Hoeflea sp. 108: one gene and its partner. The protein of the gene in region 2 interacts with the protein of the main gene of each other region in a pairwise test. Links are inferred from orthologs where the notes say so. Each region holds a gene or a part of one and is shown on either strand. Other genes may lie near its edges. The genes, in order: B015_RS0110125 and B015_RS0123170.

The links.
Region 1: the proteins of B015_RS0123170 (region 2) and B015_RS0110125 interact in binary tests that used the Escherichia coli proteins (3 or more experiments, as listed by UniProt). The link is inferred for Hoeflea sp. 108 from one-to-one orthologs.

What each region holds. Positions count from the first base shown.
Region 1 is NZ_KB890024.1:2,073,193-2,076,744, forward strand. Bases 101-3,333 are described here. They hold B015_RS0110125 (bifunctional acetate--CoA ligase family protein/GNAT family N-acetyltransferase), read right to left. Parts: upstream 3,010-3,333; coding sequence 301-3,009; downstream 101-300. Other genes in these bases: B015_RS0110120 (bifunctional aminoglycoside phosphotransferase/ATP-binding protein), read left to right, coding at 101-296; B015_RS30725 (hypothetical protein), read left to right, coding at 3,156-3,333. Outside these bases: more of B015_RS0110120, read left to right, coding at 1-100; more of B015_RS30725, read left to right, coding at 3,334-3,500. UniProt on the Escherichia coli protein: Catalyzes the acetyl-CoA-dependent acetylation of lysine residues of a large number of target proteins. Acetylates RNase R in exponential phase cells and RNase II.
Region 2 is NZ_KB890024.1:4,664,231-4,667,469, reverse strand. What follows is about bases 229-3,148. They hold B015_RS0123170 (DeoR/GlpR family DNA-binding transcription regulator), read right to left. Parts: upstream 2,117-3,148; coding sequence 1,340-2,116; downstream 229-1,339. Other genes in these bases: B015_RS0123165 (bifunctional rhamnulose-1-phosphate aldolase/short-chain dehydrogenase), read left to right, coding at 2,351-3,148; B015_RS0123175 (FGGY family carbohydrate kinase), read right to left, coding at 229-1,343. Outside these bases: more of B015_RS0123175, read right to left, coding at 1-228; more of B015_RS0123165, read left to right, coding at 3,149-3,239. UniProt on the Escherichia coli protein: Represses ulaG and the ulaABCDEF operon. Two ulaR binding sites have been identified in each promoter.

The DNA of each region.
Region 1 (3,552 bases), 2.6 Mb from region 2 along the record:
CGGTGGTGGCAGATGCCGTTTTCGAGCGTCCGAAAGACAGGGACAGAATGGAGCTCTGCGCCAGAGAACGGGGCGTGCCATTTTCGGGATTTTGGTTGGAGGCCGATGCCAACCTGCTTTGGTCGCGGGTGAGCGAGCGAAGTGGGGGTGTGTCAGATGCGACGGTGGACGTGCTGTCGCATCAGCTTCGCAGGTCGGTTGCCGATGTTGACTGGAAAAGCTTGAATGCCGCCCAGACACCTGCTGGCGTTGTCTCAGACATTCTGGTCGCCATAGATCACGAGGTTTCCTGCTGAACTGTCAGTCGCTGGCTTCGGCATTCGCGCGAGGTTTCAGCAGCAGCGACGCTCGGCAGAGGCCGGGGTCGTCGATTTCATGCTGGATCACAAACCCAAGTACGCGGCACATGGACAGCATCTTGCGGTTCTCGGCGAGGATCATGCCTTCGATCCTGGAGATTCCGTCCTCACGGGCATAGTCGATAAGCTGGTTGAGCAGTTCCCAGCCGATGCCTTGACCCTGCAGATCCGTTCGGACGAGCAGCGCATATTCTGCGACGACATGATCCGGGTCGCATGAGAGGCGGCCAATGCCTGCGAGCTCTTCACCACCACGCGCAATGACTACAAAGGCCATCTCGCGGTCATAGTCGAGCTGGGTCATTCGCTTCAGCATCTGGTCCGGAAAGTGCTTGCGGGGACTGAGAAACCGCAGTCGCATGTCTTCCTGCGTGACCTTGCCCAAGAATTCCGGATAGAGAGCGACATCTATCGGCTTGATCGGCCGGATGACGTATCGCTGCCCTTTGACCTCGATGTCTCGCTCCCACTTTGATGGATATGGACGAATGACGAGATCGGCATTGGGTGGAGGGGCCTCGATCAACGATGGATCGAACTGAATGCGGGCATCCAGGGCGACCGCTCCCTCGCGATCCGACAACAGAGGATTGATGTCCATTGACTTGATGCAGCGAAAGTCGACGACCAGTCGCGAGACACTGTCCAAGGCACCCAATATGGCGGCTCGATTGGCTGGTTCGCGATCACGATATCCTGCCAACAATCGGCCTGCCCGCGTATTGTCTATGAGATCTCCGGCCAATACATCGTCGAGCGGAGGCAAAGACACTGCCGTGTCGTCAAGCAATTCAACGGCAACGCCGCCGCTTCCAAACATTATCACAGGCCCGAAAATCGGGTCTTGATGGATGCCTACGAGCAGTTCGTATGCCCCCCGCCCGCTAATCATGGGCTGGACCGTGAAACCGTCCACCGACGCATCAGGCGCAGAGTGCTGTATGCGAAGGCAGATGGCCTCGGCGGCATCCCGCGCAGCTTCAGCAGAACCCAGGTCGAGAGCCACCCCGTCAACGTCTGACTTGTGAGAGATGTCCCTGGACACAAGTTTGACGACGACCTTGTCGACAGTCTGGAGCATAGCTGCCGCGGCCTTCTCGACATCTGAGGGGGACCTTGCGACTACGGTCTTTGGCGTTGCGATGCCATATGCCGCGATAACCTCTTTCGCTTCGGCCTCCGTCAACATTTGCCGTCCATCAGCCGCAGCCGCCCGGAAGATTGCTGTCGCGTGGGAGCGGTCAGCCAAGGATGCGCCCCCAGACTCTGGCGGCACTCGCATCAACGCGGCCTGGGCTCGCGACCACTCGCCGAGATATGATGCTGCCTGAGCTGCCTCAGCCGGAGTCTCGAAACTCGGGACCCCTGCGTTCTGCAAAAGGTGCCGCCCCTGTCGTGCTGTGCTTTCCCCAAGCCAACAGGTGATCAACGGCTTTCCGTTTATCTTTCCATTTTGCGCGATTGTGGAAACCGCGGATGCCGCATCGGTCGCCGAGGCGAGGCCAGTCGGACAATTGAGAACCATCAGGGCATCGGTTCCGGGGTCGGCTGCCACGGCTTGAATGACATCGGCATATCGACGTGGCGATGCGTCACCGATGATGTCTACCGGGTTTCCCTTCGACCAGGTTGGCGGCAGGCAGGCGTTCAGGCGTTCGATCGTCGCGAGAGAGAACGCAGCGAGTTCACAACGGCGATCAAGCAAGTCGTCGACAGCGAGGACTCCGGCACCGCCGCCGTTGGTTACGATGCCCAGGCGGGTTTGTTGAAGCGGCCCCAGCAGAGCTAGTATCTCTGCCGCATCGAACAGCTCAATGAGACCTCCGACGCGAAGAATTCCCGCCCGGGTGAAAGCAGCGCTGACCGCGCGATCACTCCCGGCAAGTGCTCCAGTGTGTGTCATCGCCGCTTTCGCAGCCTGATCATGTCGGCCTGATTTTATCGCCACCACCGGTTTGAGCCGAGCTGCAGCCCGTGCGGCCGACATGAATTTCCGCGGATGGGGGATAGTTTCCAGGTACATTAGGATCGCATGCGTGGACGGGTCACTTGCGAGCAGGTCAAGGTAGTCGCCAACATCAACATCGGCCATGTCGCCCAGGGACACGATGTGGGAAAAGCCGACATTGTTGTCGAGTGACCAGTCTACCAGCGCTGTCACGATCGCCCCGGACTGGGAAAGCAGCGCAATGCCGCCCGTGGACGCATTGCAATGCGAAAAGCTGGCGTTGAGATTCAGCTTGGGCGTGAGCAAGCCAAGCGTGTTAGGCCCCACTATTCGAAACAGATTGGGCTTTGCGGCCTCGAGCATTGCCTGCTTGAGGCCGTTTTCCACCGTCAGGCCGGCAGTGATTACGACGGCCGCCTTGCAGCCTATGTCGCCGAGATCCCGGACAATGCCTGGAACCGTTTCGGCAGGGGTAACGATCACGCTGAGATCGGGCGCCTCGGGAAGTTCTTTGGCGGTTCGATAGCAAGGTCTGCCTGCGATCTCACGGTGCTTCGGATTGACTGGCCAGATCTGGCCTTCGAACCCTCCCTGGACAATGTTTTCTATAACCACCGCGCCTACCGAACCGAGCCGGGTCGATGCGCCGAATACGGCGATCGATCTGGGATGCAGCACGAATTCCAGGTTGCGGATGGTCAAAGCGACTTCCTCCTCCATGGACCAGTACGGCTCCGCGTTGCAGGACGCATTGCCCTAGATCAATTCCCGATGTCGCCGTTCAGATTGACATGCATCAAGGCTCGTCGGGTCAACCCGTGCTCCATTTGTGAAAAAGGAGGAACCAAATGAACATGCAGTTCACCAAGCTCATGCTGGGTGCGGCAGTCGCGATTGTTGCCCTGACCAGCGAAGTCCCAGGCACTCTGGCCCAGATGCGTGGCCCGCTGATGTTCCAAGGTCATCAAATGATGTCCGCGGATGAGATGGCCACGATGATGGACCGGATGCGTAGCGCGAAGTCCGACGAGGAATGCGACGCTATCCGGGCCGAGCACCATGAGGCCATGCAGAAACGCGCAGCGGAACTGGGGATCACCCTGCCACAAGACTCCGAATGGGAACACAAGCCATCCGGATGCGGCACTGGGATGATGGGTGGCAATGCCCAGAAATCGCCGACGAGCAAGTGAAGCATCCTGACGGATCCGGCAATCTCCAGACCTTCAAGGATCACGCAATGGC
Region 2 (3,239 bases):
TCGCGCCAGCGGGTACGGTACGCTTCGAGGCCGGGAACGTGGCCTGCGGTGACAGGAACCGTCTCGTCCTTGAATGGTTTCAGGCCAAGCGCCTTGAAGGCCAATGCGGCAGCACCTGTAGCCGAGCCTTCGCTCATCATCGAGCGCACGACCGATTGTGTCGGGCGAAGCTGTGCCAGCATCGTCGTGAACAGGTCGATCTTCGCCAGCCCGCCATCCAGCACCAGGAGGTTCTCCGACTGGATCAGGTCGAGCGACAGGTCGGTCATCATGGCGACGTAGAGTGCGGCGACTGCAGCCCGTTCCTCGCCGCTGACCTCGCCGCCGACGATATGTCCTTTCGTCTCGGGGAAAGGTCCGCCGGCCGCCCATGACGGCAAGGCGAAGACACCGCGTTCCATCACGCGCTCGACTGCGGTCTGCGAGATCGGCTTGTTCCAGTTCTCGCTGATCAGGTCGTATTCGCGACCGCCCATGAAGCGCAGCGACGGCGCCGGTTCGCCATTGACGGTGACATTGGCAATCATGTCGCGCTCCTGGTCGAGCGCGCCGAGCGGACAGTCGAGATTGATGATGATGACCCAGGTGCCGGTCGAGACGAGCGTGAAGTCGCTCAGCCCGGTCATGCGGTAATAGGCCAAGGCCGCATTGGAGTCGTGCACGCCGTTGTGGACGGCGATGGCGCGGCTGCTGCCGTCAGCGAGGGTAACCTTGGTCTCGCCGACCACGGCACCGGCGGGGGCGATCGCCGGGAACCTGTCGCGCCAGCCGAGCCGCTCGACCAGCGAGCTGTAGTCGCGCTTGAGCGGAGCCCAGAGTTGACTGTGCGCGCCGAGATAGGACCATTCGGCAAGCTTTCGGCCACTGAAACGCCAGACCCAATATTGCGGATAGCAAAGGATCGCCTCGGTCGCGGCAAATGCCTCCGGCTCTTCTGTTTCCAGCCAGTAGATGTGGCGGGCAATGGAGAAGCCCAGCGGCAGCCACGGCGTGTAGGTCTCGGAGAAGTCGGGCAGGATCGGATCGATCACATCGGCCACGCTGCCGGGGATTTCCTGCTCGTAGTCAAGGATCGGATGCAGCAGCTCGTCGCCGCGCACCAGCGCAAAGGCACAGCCATGGGCCGAGATCATCAGCCGCGTCACGTCATGGGCCGCAGCGACATCGGCCAGTTCGTGGCCCATCCAGGCGAAGAGACGATCGCCGTCGAGCACGCTCCGCCCGCGAAAATCCTGCCATACCGGCTTGGTGCGCCGCTCGTCGAGCAACGTACCGTCGGGTGAGAACACGAACAGCTTGGAGTTCGTCTTGCCGAGATCGAAGACTGCCAGCGCGCCGCTCATGCGCCACCTCCGCTGGAGGCGATGCGCAGCGCTATGCCAGCGCTTTCGAGCATCTTGGCGTGCTGGTCGGAAAGGCCGTCGTCGGTGATGAGCATGGCCAGGCGCGACAGCGGCAGGGCGATGTTGCGCGCATGGATCGAAAACTTGCGGCTGTCGGCCAGAACGACGATCTGGTCGGCGTTGCGGCTGAGTTCCTGGATCGAGCGCACCATCAGCGGGTGCGATTCAAGCAGGCCGTCGGCGCTGATGCCCTGTGCGCCGATGAAAAACTTCGAGGCGTAAAAATTGATCGGCTGTGCCGGCGAGTAGATCACCCGAGGCTCGCGATGCAGCTCGCCGCCAGCGAGCGTGAGTGTGCATTTGCCGTGCTCGCCGAGATAACCGGCGAGCGGCATGGAGTTGGTGAACAGGCGGACATTGCGGTCGGCCAGCTTGACCCCGAGATGGAAGCAGGTTGAGCCGCCATTGACGATGACCGCGTCGCCGTCGGCGACCATGGTCGCGGCCAGCTCGGCGATCAGCCGCTTGGGCTCGACGGCGAGATCGCGGTTCTCGTCATAGGGACGCGCAAAAGCCGTGCCTTGCGCTGCGCCGTCGAGCGCTGAGATGCCGCCATAGACCTTGCGGGCGCCACCGGCCTCATCGATCTTGTCGATGTCGCGCCGCACGGTTGCCGCGGAGACACCGAGATGCTCCTGCAACTCGCGCACCGACGCAAAAGGCCGGTCACGCAAAAGCTCGACGATCTGCCGTTGGCGGACCAAGTCGTTCACGCAAACACCTCCCATGGCTTCGCGAAAAGGCTGTGCCGTGAGTTAACTTACGCAAATCAAAATCGGGTGCAAGCGATTTGTGACGAAAATTGCTCATATCGCGCTGCAACTAGATCATACCGCGCCGCACAATGACAAAGTTCAATCTTTTTGCGATTGACAAACCGCATGGCTTGGCCTGAATTACGCTCAAACGAGAGCGGCGCCGGTGATGCGCGCCGGGAGGAATCCGACATGCTCGATATCAATTCCACGCGGCTTGCCAATCTGTGGGACGACGCGAAGGCAGCGGCCATGGGCGAGTCCGAACGGCTGGTCTACCGCTCCAACATCCTGGGCTCGGACAAGCGCGTCACCAATTATGGCGGCGGCAACACCTCGTCCAAGATCTTGCAGAAGGACCCGCTGACGGGCGTCGAGGTCGAGGTGCTGTGGGTGAAGGGATCGGGCGGCGACAGCGCGTCGATCAAGCTCGATGGTTTCGCCACGCTCTACATGGACAAGCTCAGGGCGCTGAAGGGCCTCTATCGCGGCCTCGCGCATGAGGACGAGATGGTCGGCTACCTGCCGCATTGCACCTTCAATCTCAACCCGCGCGCGGCGTCCATCGACACTCCGCTTCATGCCTATGTTCCAAGGGCTTACGTCGACCATATGCATCCGGATGCAATCATCGCGATTGCGGCTGCGAAGGATTCTGAGGCGCTGACCGCAAAAATATTCGGTGACGAGATCGGCTGGCTGCCGTGGAAGCGGCCGGGTTTCGAACTCGGGCTCTGGCTGGAAAAGTTCTGCCTTGAGAACCCCAAGGCCAAAGGCGTCGTGCTCGAAAGCCATGGCCTGTTCACCTGGGGCGACACCCCCAAGGAGTGCTACACCACCACCATCGACACCATCAACAAGGCGATCGGCTGGTTCGAGGGTGCAACCAAGGGCAAAGCTGTCTTCGGCGGGGCGGTCGCGACGTCGCTATCGTCGGGTGAACGCCGGGCCGTTGCAGCGCGGCTGATGCCGCGCATCCGCGGCATGGTCTCGCAGCAGGGCGTGCGCAAGCTCGGTCATTTCGATGATAGCGACGCTGTGTTGGAGTTCGTCAACTCGCATCATCTGCGTGGCCTCGCAG